Regions from separate parts of the Clostridium thermosuccinogenes genome, predicted to be linked through region 1. Evidence: a T-box and tRNA genes for the amino acid it is inferred to sense, from the RefSeq annotation. Region 1 holds a T-box; the other regions hold tRNA genes.

Region 1 (3,275 bases):
AGCCACGGTGCGCTTTCAGTATAGAAATACCAGCGGACTGCATCAGCTCCCTGTTTATCCAGTACTGTCCACGGATCTACCACATTTCCTTTATGCTTGCTCATTTTCTGACCGTCTTTATCATTCACATGGCCCATAACTATACAGTTTTTGAAGGGTGACTGATCAAACAGCAGCGTGGATATGGCCATGAGAGAGTAAAACCATCCACGGGTCTGGTCGATTGCTTCACTTATGAAATCAGCAGGGAAATTGTCTTTGAACAAGTCCTCGTTTTCAAAGGGATAATGCCATTGGGCAAAAGGCATTGAGCCGGAATCAAACCAGCAGTCTATAACCTCTGTTACCCTCTTCATCCTGCCTGTCTTACATTTCGGGCATTTGAGATATACATTGTCAATGTATGGCTTATGAAGCTCGATATCCTCCGGCACATTCTCTCCCATTTCCTTAAGTTCTGCAATGCTTCCTACAACATGCCTGTGGCCGCATTCACATTCCCATATGGGAAGAGGAGTTCCCCAATACCTTTCACGGCTAAGTCCCCAGTCCACAACATTCTCCAGGAAGTTTCCAAAACGTCCTTCCTTAATGTTCTCCGGGAGCCAGTTAACCGTGCGGTTATTCTTAATCAATCTATCCTTTACTTCCGTCATTTTTATGAACCATGTGTCCCTGGCATAGTACAGCAGCGGAGTATCACATCTCCAGCAGAAAGGATAGGAATGCTCATAATCCATAGCTTTGTATAAAAGATTCCTTTGATCCAAATGGCTTATGATTTCACGGTCGGCATCCTTCACGAAAACGCCTTTCCATGGCTTTACGGCATCCACAAACCTTCCCTGCTCGTTTACCAGCTGAACGAAAGGCAGGTCATATGCCCTTCCCACCCTTGCGTCATCTTCACCAAAAGCAGGCGCTGTGTGCACTATTCCGGTACCGTCCGTCAATGTGACGAAGTCTCCTCCAACCACGTAATATGCTTTCTTATCCGGTACCACAAAATCAAAGAGAGGTTCATATTCCATACCGATGAGATCTTTTCCCTGAACCCGTTCCAGTACTTCAAATTCTTCCTTGAGCACAGTTTCAGCCAGAGCTTCCGCCAGGATATACACCTCATCCGAGCATTTTGCTTTGACATAGGTTTCATCAGGATTAACCGTTAGCGCTACGTTGGAAGGCAAAGTCCACGGTGTAGTGGTCCATGCCATCAGGTATACCTGTTCCTCGCCTTTTACGCGGAACTTCACATAAATTGATGTTTCCTTTACATCCTTATATCCCTGAGCAACTTCATGGCTTGACAGCGCAGTTCCGCAGCGCGGACAGTAGGGTACTATCTTGTGTCCTTTATAAAGCAGTCCCTGCTCCCATATCTTCTTAAGAGCCCACCATTCCGACTCAATATAGTTGTTGTCATAGGTTACATAGGGATTTTCCATATCAGCCCAGTAACCTACCCTGTCACTCATTTTCTCCCATTCATTCTTGTATTTCCATACGCTTTGCTTACACTGCTTGATGAAGGGCTCAACGCCATAGTTCTCTATCTGGGATTTGCCGTTTATGCCCAACTGTTTTTCCACTTCCAGCTCCACCGGAAGCCCATGGGTATCCCAACCGGCTTTCCTGAGAACCTTGTAGCCTTTCATCGTCCTGTACCTGGGTATTATGTCCTTGATGACGCGGGTAAGGATATGTCCTATATGGGGCATTCCGTTTGCTGTCGGCGGCCCATCATAAAATGTATAGGTAGGGCCTCCTTCACGAGATTCTATACTTTTTTCAAATATGTTGTTCTTTTTCCAGAATTCCAGAACTTCTTTCTCTCTATCAACGAAGTTCAGGCTTGTAGACACTTTTTCGTACATGGCTCTCCCTCCTGAAAATTCTATAAAAATTCACATATTTCTATTTGTCAAAGCTCTGCATGTAACTTATGTCTGGCTCGAGCTTTATTTGCATTTTTTTGTCTTTATATAACATAATATCTTTTGCTGGTTTATGCTTTTCTATGCGATTTCCTGCCAGTCATGTCTGACTATTAATGTTTCATCGTTACTGCCATAAATACATAAGTATTGATTTTGGTTTTAACACATATATGCTTTATACTTTCAAAACGCCTATCGAAAGGTGTATCAATTCAGGCAGCATGGGAATTAACTCCCCTGCATCAAAAAACCCTCTCATCCGTAAAGGGACGAGAGGGTATAACTCACGCGGTACCACCCAAATTATTATGACTTAACAGAAACCCAGCCGTAACGGAAGTTCATGTTATTCCATATCCAAGCCCATGTATCCGACTTAGAATACGGACCACTACCGAAGCTGGCTTTTCTGTGTTATAATCACTTCATTTCATAACGGTTTTTGCCGGCATACCTTACTCTGACCAAGATTTCAGGCTGCTACTCATGGATGATTTTCTAAGGGTAACTTTACAGGATTTCCACCATCACCTGCTCTCTATAAAAGTGTCGCCTTATACTCTTTCCAATCATCGTATTTACGATATATTCAAATTGTTCTGATTACAGATTATACTATATTGTGCAATTCCATGTCAAGTATCGTCGTCATCTCCAAACATCTGCCGCAGTATCTCCAGCTGGGAAAGCAGCAGAGTCTCGGATTTTGATTTGAATACATGAAGCTTCTTTTTCAACTCCTCATATTCAAACTTTATCTTAATCACTTCCTGATTGGCATCATTGATTATCTTCTGAGCTTTTAGTTCAGCTTCCTTAATGATATTGTCGGCTTTTTCATAGGCGTTTTTCTTAACTTCCTCGCTGGTCTGCTGGGCTACAAGGAGGGTGTTCTGCAAGGAATCTTCAATGTTCTTGTAATGCTGCATGCCTTCATTAAGCACAGCAATCCTGTCCTTTAATTCAATGTTTTCCCGTATGTACTCAGTATAATCCTCTATGATTTTATCCAACACTTCATTAACAGCATCTTCGCTGTAACCCATTACGGATTTTTTAAAAGTGATATTCTGCAAATCATTCGGACTGTAATTCATTTTCAACACCTCTCTTATATAAATTTCTTTAGTAATACCCCAATACGACCTTTTTTCGTGGGGCAACCTATTTCCTCCACGACAACCCGGCCTTTACCTCTCACAGAAATCGTATCTCCGGCTTTGAGTTGCCTGGTAAGACTCGTTTCCAGTTCCCAATTTACATTTACCTTTTCCGCCTTGATCAAATCCGACGCTTTGGTTCTTGATATGCCATATCCCGCCCCGGTAATGCAGT
Region 2 (3,275 bases), 260 kb from region 1:
TCTCCTACACAGTTTTGCCTTTGGTGTAATTTTATCGAAATCTCCTTTTTCAATTACTCATTTAATCAAGGTTGATTTCGATGAAGCTTACCCCTTGCTTCACTGCCTTTAGGAAACACCATTGAACACACACGCTTCCATAGCTTCGGTACACAGTTTAGCCCCGGTAATTTTCGGCGCAGGCTCACTCGACTAGTGAGCTATTACGCACTCTTTGAATGAATGGCTGCTTCTAAGCCAACATCCTAGTTGTCTTAGCAAACCCACATCCTTTTCCACTTAACTGTGATTTTGGGACCTTAGCTGATGGTCTGGGCTGTTTCCCTTTTGACTACGAAACTTATCTCCCGTAGTCTGACTCCCTAACATCGTCTATACGGCATTCTGAGTTTGATAGGGTTCGGTAACCTGGTAAGGCCCCTAGCCCATTCAGTGCTTTACCTCCGCTAGACTTTCATTAGAGGCTAGCCCTAAAGCTATTTCGGGGAGAACCAGCTATCTCCGAGTTCGATTGGAATTTCTCCGCTATCCACAGCTCATCCCAGACCTTTTCAACGGTCACGTGGTTCGGTCCTCCACGGGATTTTACTCCCGCTTCAACCTGTCCATGGATAGGTCACCCGGTTTCGGGTCTATGGCATGTGACTTTGTCGCCCTGTTAAGACTCGGTTTCCCTTCGGCTCCGTACCTCTAGTACTTAACCTTGCCACATACTATAACTCGCCGGACCGTTCTACAAAAAGTACGCTGTCGAGCCTTAACGCTCTCCAACTGCTTGTAAACATAGGGTTTCAGGTTCTCTTTCACTCCCCTCCCGGGGTTCTTTTCACCTTTCCCTCACGGTACTGCTCCACTATCGGTCACCAGTTAGTATTTAGCCTTGGAAGGTGGTCCTCCCTGCTTCCCACCAGGTTTCACGTGCCTTGTGGTACTCTGGATCCCGGCCTGTCTTCATATCTTTCGCATACGGGACTTTTACCCTCTATGGTCTGCACGTTCCAGTGCCTCATTCTGCTAGATACTCCGAATCATTCCGCCGGTCCTCAACCCCGGGCTACATTGCTGTACCCCGGTTTGGGCTAATCCGCTTTCGCTCGCCACTACTTACGGAATCACTTTTGTTTTCTTTTCCTGTAGGTACTTAGATGTTTCAGTTCCCTACGTCTCCCCCATGTATGCTATGTATTCACATACATGTACCTGGGCATTTACCCCAGGTGGGTTCCCCCATTCGGACATCTGCGGGTCAATGGCTATTTGCGCCTCTCCGCAGCTTTTCGCAGCTTATCACGTCCTTCATCGGCTTCTGGTGCCAAGGCATTCACCCTATGCTCTTAATAGCTTGACCTTCTTAGATACGATCTCTCGATATCTTTCGGTTCTCTTCAAGTGATTGTCTTTTAACCATCTTGTGAAGACTTCCTAAGAGTCACGCATACCTTTCGATACTTGTTACCCTTATTTTTTCTTGTCTTCTCATCTTCTGAAAACTGCTATAACCTTCGCATTACTGCTCGGTTCTAACAATTTTCAACTTACATTATATAGTTTTCAAAGTGCAAGTTCTTCGGCTGACTTCTGACTTTTTAAGTCTTCATCAACCGGGATTTATTATTATACATGGTTGGCATATCAATGTCAACCAGTACTTTTTTCCTTCTCTCCTAACTCTTATTGAGCTATTCAAGAAAGTGGTGGGCTCAAATGGAATCGAACCATCGACCTCACGCTTATCAGGCGTGCGCTCTAACCATCTGAGCTATGAGCCCATATTATTATATCCAATTTTCTCTGACGGCTTATTAACCATCAGGGACTTCTTATTATACATGATTGACGCTTAAATGTCAACCAGTACTTTTTCTTTTTTCAAAACCTCATTGGGCTTTGAAAACTAAACAGTGTAGACAAGGAACTCTTTAACCGGTAACATTTCTGTTATCCGGTATCGACCAGAAGATTCGTCCTCACCTGATGCTATCCATCAGATTCGGACCGTTCTCCTTAGAAAGGAGGTGATCCAGCCGCACCTTCCGATACGGCTACCTTGTTACGACTTCACCCCAATCATCGGCCCCACCTTCGGCAGCGCCCTCCTTGCGGTTAAGCTACTGACTTCGGGTGTTGCTGACTCTCATGGTGTGACGGGCGGTGTGTACAAGGCCCGGGAACGTATTCACGGCAGTATGCTGACCTGCCATTACTAGCAATTCCGACTTCATGTGGGCGGGTTGCAGCCCACAATCCGAACTGGGACTACTTTTGGGGATTTGCTCCGCCTTACGGCTTCGCTTCCCTTTGTTGTAGCCATTGTAGTACGTGTGTAGCCCAGGACATAAGGGGCATGATGATTTGACGTCGTCCCCACCTTCCTCCGATTTGTCACCGGCAGTCTCGTTAGAGTGGTCACCTTTACGTGTTACCAACTAACAACAAGGGTTGCGCTCGTTGCGGGACTTAACCCAACATCTCACGACACGAGCTGACGACAACCATGCACCACCTGTACAGAGGCTCCGAAGAGCTATGCCATCTCTGACATATCCCTCTGTATGTCAAGCCCTGGTAAGGTTCTTCGCGTTGCTTCGAATTAAACCACATACTCCACTGCTTGTGCGGGCCCCCGTCAATTCCTTTGAGTTTCAACCTTGCGGCCGTACTCCCCAGGTGGGATACTTATTGTGTTTACTCCGGCACAGAAGGGGTCGATACCTCCTACACCTAGTATCCATCGTTTACGGCGTGGACTACCAGGGTATCTAATCCTGTTCGCTCCCCACGCTTTCGCGCCTCAGCGTCAGTTACTGTCCAGAAAGCCGCCTTCGCCACTGGTGTTCCTCCTAATATCTACGCATTTCACCGCTACACTAGGAATTCCGCTTTCCTCTCCAGCACTCAAGAAACATAGTTTCAGATGCAGCCCCACGGTTGAGCCATGGTATTTCACATCTGACTTACATCCCCGCCTACGCGCCCTTTACACCCAGTAATTCCGGACAACGCTCGCCACCTACGTATTACCGCGGCTGCTGGCACGTAGTTAGCCGTGGCTTGTTTTTGAGGTACCGTCACTTCCTTCGTCCCTCATCAAAGAAGTTTACAATCCGAAGACCTTCATCCTTCACGCGGCGTTGCTGCGTCAGAGTTTCCTCCATTGCGCAATATTCCCCACTGCTGCCTCCCGTAGGAGTCTGGGCCGTGTCTCAGTCCCAATGTGGCCGATCAACCTCTCAGTTCGGCTACCGATCGTCGCCTTGGTGGTCCGTTACACCGCC
Region 3 (3,275 bases), 2.2 Mb from region 1:
GCAACGCCGCGTGAAGGATGAAGGTCTTCGGATTGTAAACTTCTTTGATGAGGGACGAAGGAAGTGACGGTACCTCAAAAACAAGCCACGGCTAACTACGTGCCAGCAGCCGCGGTAATACGTAGGTGGCGAGCGTTGTCCGGAATTACTGGGTGTAAAGGGCGCGTAGGCGGGGATGTAAGTCAGATGTGAAATACCATGGCTCAACCGTGGGGCTGCATCTGAAACTATGTTTCTTGAGTGCTGGAGAGGAAAGCGGAATTCCTAGTGTAGCGGTGAAATGCGTAGATATTAGGAGGAACACCAGTGGCGAAGGCGGCTTTCTGGACAGTAACTGACGCTGAGGCGCGAAAGCGTGGGGAGCGAACAGGATTAGATACCCTGGTAGTCCACGCCGTAAACGATGGATACTAGGTGTAGGAGGTATCGACCCCTTCTGTGCCGGAGTAAACACAATAAGTATCCCACCTGGGGAGTACGGCCGCAAGGTTGAAACTCAAAGGAATTGACGGGGGCCCGCACAAGCAGTGGAGTATGTGGTTTAATTCGAAGCAACGCGAAGAACCTTACCAGGGCTTGACATACAGAGGGATATGTCAGAGATGGCATAGCTCTTCGGAGCCTCTGTACAGGTGGTGCATGGTTGTCGTCAGCTCGTGTCGTGAGATGTTGGGTTAAGTCCCGCAACGAGCGCAACCCTTGTTGTTAGTTGGTAACACGTAAAGGTGACCACTCTAACGAGACTGCCGGTGACAAATCGGAGGAAGGTGGGGACGACGTCAAATCATCATGCCCCTTATGTCCTGGGCTACACACGTACTACAATGGCTACAACAAAGGGAAGCGAAGCCGTAAGGCGGAGCAAATCCCCAAAAGTAGTCCCAGTTCGGATTGTGGGCTGCAACCCGCCCACATGAAGTCGGAATTGCTAGTAATGGCAGGTCAGCATACTGCCGTGAATACGTTCCCGGGCCTTGTACACACCGCCCGTCACACCATGAGAGTCAGCAACACCCGAAGTCAGTAGCTTAACCGCAAGGAGGGCGCTGCCGAAGGTGGGGCCGATGATTGGGGTGAAGTCGTAACAAGGTAGCCGTATCGGAAGGTGCGGCTGGATCACCTCCTTTCTAAGGAGAACGGTCCGAATCTGATGGATAGCATCAGGTGAGGACGAATCTTCTGGTCGATACCGGATAACAGAAATGTTACCGGTTAAAGAGTTCCTTGTCTACACTGTTTAGTTTTCAAAGCCCAATGAGGTTTTGAAAAAAGAAAAAGTACTGGTTGACATTTAAGCGTCAATCATGTATAATAAGAAGTCCCTGATGGTTAATAAGCCGTCAGAGAAAATTGGATATAATAATATGGGCTCATAGCTCAGATGGTTAGAGCGCACGCCTGATAAGCGTGAGGTCGATGGTTCGATTCCATTTGAGCCCACCACTTTCTTGAATAGCTCAATAAGAGTTAGGAGAGAAGGAAAAAAGTACTGGTTGACATTGATATGCCAACCATGTATAATAATAAATCCCGGTTGATGAAGACTTAAAAAGTCAGAAGTCAGCCGAAGAACTTGCACTTTGAAAACTATATAATGTAAGTTGAAAATTGTTAGAACCGAGCAGTAATGCGAAGGTTATAGCAGTTTTCAGAAGATGAGAAGACAAGAAAAAATAAGGGTAACAAGTATCGAAAGGTATGCGTGACTCTTAGGAAGTCTTCACAAGATGGTTAAAAGACAATCACTTGAAGAGAACCGAAAGATATCGAGAGATCGTATCTAAGAAGGTCAAGCTATTAAGAGCATAGGGTGAATGCCTTGGCACCAGAAGCCGATGAAGGACGTGATAAGCTGCGAAAAGCTGCGGAGAGGCGCAAATAGCCATTGACCCGCAGATGTCCGAATGGGGGAACCCACCTGGGGTAAATGCCCAGGTACATGTATGTGAATACATAGCATACATGGGGGAGACGTAGGGAACTGAAACATCTAAGTACCTACAGGAAAAGAAAACAAAAGTGATTCCGTAAGTAGTGGCGAGCGAAAGCGGATTAGCCCAAACCGGGGTACAGCAATGTAGCCCGGGGTTGAGGACCGGCGGAATGATTCGGAGTATCTAGCAGAATGAGGCACTGGAACGTGCAGACCATAGAGGGTAAAAGTCCCGTATGCGAAAGATATGAAGACAGGCCGGGATCCAGAGTACCACAAGGCACGTGAAACCTGGTGGGAAGCAGGGAGGACCACCTTCCAAGGCTAAATACTAACTGGTGACCGATAGTGGAGCAGTACCGTGAGGGAAAGGTGAAAAGAACCCCGGGAGGGGAGTGAAAGAGAACCTGAAACCCTATGTTTACAAGCAGTTGGAGAGCGTTAAGGCTCGACAGCGTACTTTTTGTAGAACGGTCCGGCGAGTTATAGTATGTGGCAAGGTTAAGTACTAGAGGTACGGAGCCGAAGGGAAACCGAGTCTTAACAGGGCGACAAAGTCACATGCCATAGACCCGAAACCGGGTGACCTATCCATGGACAGGTTGAAGCGGGAGTAAAATCCCGTGGAGGACCGAACCACGTGACCGTTGAAAAGGTCTGGGATGAGCTGTGGATAGCGGAGAAATTCCAATCGAACTCGGAGATAGCTGGTTCTCCCCGAAATAGCTTTAGGGCTAGCCTCTAATGAAAGTCTAGCGGAGGTAAAGCACTGAATGGGCTAGGGGCCTTACCAGGTTACCGAACCCTATCAAACTCAGAATGCCGTATAGACGATGTTAGGGAGTCAGACTACGGGAGATAAGTTTCGTAGTCAAAAGGGAAACAGCCCAGACCATCAGCTAAGGTCCCAAAATCACAGTTAAGTGGAAAAGGATGTGGGTTTGCTAAGACAACTAGGATGTTGGCTTAGAAGCAGCCATTCATTCAAAGAGTGCGTAATAGCTCACTAGTCGAGTGAGCCTGCGCCGAAAATTACCGGGGCTAAACTGTGTACCGAAGCTATGGAAGCGTGTGTGTTCAATGGTGTTTCCTAAAGGCAGTGAAGCAAGGGGTAAGCTTCATCGAAATCAACCTTGATTAAATGAGTAATTGAAAAAGGAGATTTCGATAAAATTACACCAAAGGCAAAACTGTGTAGGAGATAGCATTGAACATACATGCTTGGTAGGGGAGCTTACTGTCGTAGGCCGAAGCACGATCGTGAGGACGTGTGGACGAAACAGTAGTGAGAATGCCGGAATAAGTAGCGAGAGTAAAGTGAGAATCTTTACCGTCGAAAACC
Region 4 (3,275 bases), 1.8 Mb from region 1:
GCGTCCGATTAGCTAGTTGGCGGTGTAACGGACCACCAAGGCGACGATCGGTAGCCGAACTGAGAGGTTGATCGGCCACATTGGGACTGAGACACGGCCCAGACTCCTACGGGAGGCAGCAGTGGGGAATATTGCGCAATGGAGGAAACTCTGACGCAGCAACGCCGCGTGAAGGATGAAGGTCTTCGGATTGTAAACTTCTTTGATGAGGGACGAAGGAAGTGACGGTACCTCAAAAACAAGCCACGGCTAACTACGTGCCAGCAGCCGCGGTAATACGTAGGTGGCGAGCGTTGTCCGGAATTACTGGGTGTAAAGGGCGCGTAGGCGGGGATGTAAGTCAGATGTGAAATACCATGGCTCAACCGTGGGGCTGCATCTGAAACTATGTTTCTTGAGTGCTGGAGAGGAAAGCGGAATTCCTAGTGTAGCGGTGAAATGCGTAGATATTAGGAGGAACACCAGTGGCGAAGGCGGCTTTCTGGACAGTAACTGACGCTGAGGCGCGAAAGCGTGGGGAGCGAACAGGATTAGATACCCTGGTAGTCCACGCCGTAAACGATGGATACTAGGTGTAGGAGGTATCGACCCCTTCTGTGCCGGAGTAAACACAATAAGTATCCCACCTGGGGAGTACGGCCGCAAGGTTGAAACTCAAAGGAATTGACGGGGGCCCGCACAAGCAGTGGAGTATGTGGTTTAATTCGAAGCAACGCGAAGAACCTTACCAGGGCTTGACATACAGAGGGATATGTCAGAGATGGCATAGCTCTTCGGAGCCTCTGTACAGGTGGTGCATGGTTGTCGTCAGCTCGTGTCGTGAGATGTTGGGTTAAGTCCCGCAACGAGCGCAACCCTTGTTGTTAGTTGGTAACACGTAAAGGTGACCACTCTAACGAGACTGCCGGTGACAAATCGGAGGAAGGTGGGGACGACGTCAAATCATCATGCCCCTTATGTCCTGGGCTACACACGTACTACAATGGCTACAACAAAGGGAAGCGAAGCCGTAAGGCGGAGCAAATCCCCAAAAGTAGTCCCAGTTCGGATTGTGGGCTGCAACCCGCCCACATGAAGTCGGAATTGCTAGTAATGGCAGGTCAGCATACTGCCGTGAATACGTTCCCGGGCCTTGTACACACCGCCCGTCACACCATGAGAGTCAGCAACACCCGAAGTCAGTAGCTTAACCGCAAGGAGGGCGCTGCCGAAGGTGGGGCCGATGATTGGGGTGAAGTCGTAACAAGGTAGCCGTATCGGAAGGTGCGGCTGGATCACCTCCTTTCTAAGGAGAACGGTCCGAATCTGATGGATAGCATCAGGTGAGGACGAATCTTCTGGTCGATACCGGATAACAGAAATGTTACCGGTTAAAGAGTTCCTTGTCTACACTGTTTAGTTTTCAAAGCCCAATGAGGTTTTGAAAAAAGAAAAAGTACTGGTTGACATTTAAGCGTCAATCATGTATAATAAGAAGTCCCTGATGGTTAATAAGCCGTCAGAGAAAATTGGATATAATAATATGGGCTCATAGCTCAGATGGTTAGAGCGCACGCCTGATAAGCGTGAGGTCGATGGTTCGATTCCATTTGAGCCCACCACTTTCTTGAATAGCTCAATAAGAGTTAGGAGAGAAGGAAAAAAGTACTGGTTGACATTGATATGCCAACCATGTATAATAATAAATCCCGGTTGATGAAGACTTAAAAAGTCAGAAGTCAGCCGAAGAACTTGCACTTTGAAAACTATATAATGTAAGTTGAAAATTGTTAGAACCGAGCAGTAATGCGAAGGTTATAGCAGTTTTCAGAAGATGAGAAGACAAGAAAAAATAAGGGTAACAAGTATCGAAAGGTATGCGTGACTCTTAGGAAGTCTTCACAAGATGGTTAAAAGACAATCACTTGAAGAGAACCGAAAGATATCGAGAGATCGTATCTAAGAAGGTCAAGCTATTAAGAGCATAGGGTGAATGCCTTGGCACCAGAAGCCGATGAAGGACGTGATAAGCTGCGAAAAGCTGCGGAGAGGCGCAAATAGCCATTGACCCGCAGATGTCCGAATGGGGGAACCCACCTGGGGTAAATGCCCAGGTACATGTATGTGAATACATAGCATACATGGGGGAGACGTAGGGAACTGAAACATCTAAGTACCTACAGGAAAAGAAAACAAAAGTGATTCCGTAAGTAGTGGCGAGCGAAAGCGGATTAGCCCAAACCGGGGTACAGCAATGTAGCCCGGGGTTGAGGACCGGCGGAATGATTCGGAGTATCTAGCAGAATGAGGCACTGGAACGTGCAGACCATAGAGGGTAAAAGTCCCGTATGCGAAAGATATGAAGACAGGCCGGGATCCAGAGTACCACAAGGCACGTGAAACCTGGTGGGAAGCAGGGAGGACCACCTTCCAAGGCTAAATACTAACTGGTGACCGATAGTGGAGCAGTACCGTGAGGGAAAGGTGAAAAGAACCCCGGGAGGGGAGTGAAAGAGAACCTGAAACCCTATGTTTACAAGCAGTTGGAGAGCGTTAAGGCTCGACAGCGTACTTTTTGTAGAACGGTCCGGCGAGTTATAGTATGTGGCAAGGTTAAGTACTAGAGGTACGGAGCCGAAGGGAAACCGAGTCTTAACAGGGCGACAAAGTCACATGCCATAGACCCGAAACCGGGTGACCTATCCATGGACAGGTTGAAGCGGGAGTAAAATCCCGTGGAGGACCGAACCACGTGACCGTTGAAAAGGTCTGGGATGAGCTGTGGATAGCGGAGAAATTCCAATCGAACTCGGAGATAGCTGGTTCTCCCCGAAATAGCTTTAGGGCTAGCCTCTAATGAAAGTCTAGCGGAGGTAAAGCACTGAATGGGCTAGGGGCCTTACCAGGTTACCGAACCCTATCAAACTCAGAATGCCGTATAGACGATGTTAGGGAGTCAGACTACGGGAGATAAGTTTCGTAGTCAAAAGGGAAACAGCCCAGACCATCAGCTAAGGTCCCAAAATCACAGTTAAGTGGAAAAGGATGTGGGTTTGCTAAGACAACTAGGATGTTGGCTTAGAAGCAGCCATTCATTCAAAGAGTGCGTAATAGCTCACTAGTCGAGTGAGCCTGCGCCGAAAATTACCGGGGCTAAACTGTGTACCGAAGCTATGGACTCAGAAATGGGTGGTAGGGGAGCTTACTGTCGTAGGCCGAAGCACGATCGTGAGGACGTGTGGACGAAACAGTAGTGAGAATGCCGGAATAAGTAGCGAGAGTAAAGTGAGAATCTT

What was found. The T-box of region 1 lies ahead of ileS (isoleucine--tRNA ligase). A T-box ahead of a tRNA ligase gene usually reads a tRNA of that ligase, here a tRNA-Ile.
Region 2: it encodes a tRNA-Ile, which carries the amino acid that the T-box ahead of ileS (isoleucine--tRNA ligase) is inferred to sense. The anticodon was not compared.
Region 3: it encodes a tRNA-Ile, which carries the amino acid that the T-box ahead of ileS (isoleucine--tRNA ligase) is inferred to sense. The anticodon was not compared.
Region 4: it encodes a tRNA-Ile, which carries the amino acid that the T-box ahead of ileS (isoleucine--tRNA ligase) is inferred to sense. The anticodon was not compared.

The regions. Positions count from the first base shown of each region.
Region 1 is NZ_CP021850.1:1,595,968-1,599,242, reverse strand. Features, by position in the region: gene ileS (isoleucine--tRNA ligase) at 1-1,877, opposite strand, end outside; T-box leader at 2,203-2,522, opposite strand; gene CDO33_RS06930 (DivIVA domain-containing protein) at 2,576-3,037, opposite strand; gene CDO33_RS06925 (YlmH family RNA-binding protein) at 3,052-3,275, opposite strand, start outside.
Region 2 is NZ_CP021850.1:1,851,746-1,855,020, reverse strand. Features, by position in the region: rRNA gene CDO33_RS08175 (23S ribosomal RNA) at 1-1,348, opposite strand, end outside; tRNA gene CDO33_RS08170 (tRNA-Ile) at 1,693-1,769, opposite strand; rRNA gene CDO33_RS08165 (16S ribosomal RNA) at 2,009-3,275, opposite strand, start outside.
Region 3 is NZ_CP021850.1:4,085,236-4,088,510, reverse strand. Features, by position in the region: rRNA gene CDO33_RS17940 (16S ribosomal RNA) at 1-1,127, shown strand, start outside; tRNA gene CDO33_RS17935 (tRNA-Ile) at 1,367-1,443, shown strand; rRNA gene CDO33_RS17930 (23S ribosomal RNA) at 1,788-3,275, shown strand, end outside.
Region 4 is NZ_CP021850.1:4,564,679-4,567,953, forward strand. Features, by position in the region: rRNA gene CDO33_RS19930 (16S ribosomal RNA) at 1-1,285, shown strand, start outside; tRNA gene CDO33_RS19935 (tRNA-Ile) at 1,525-1,601, shown strand; rRNA gene CDO33_RS19940 (23S ribosomal RNA) at 1,946-3,275, shown strand, end outside.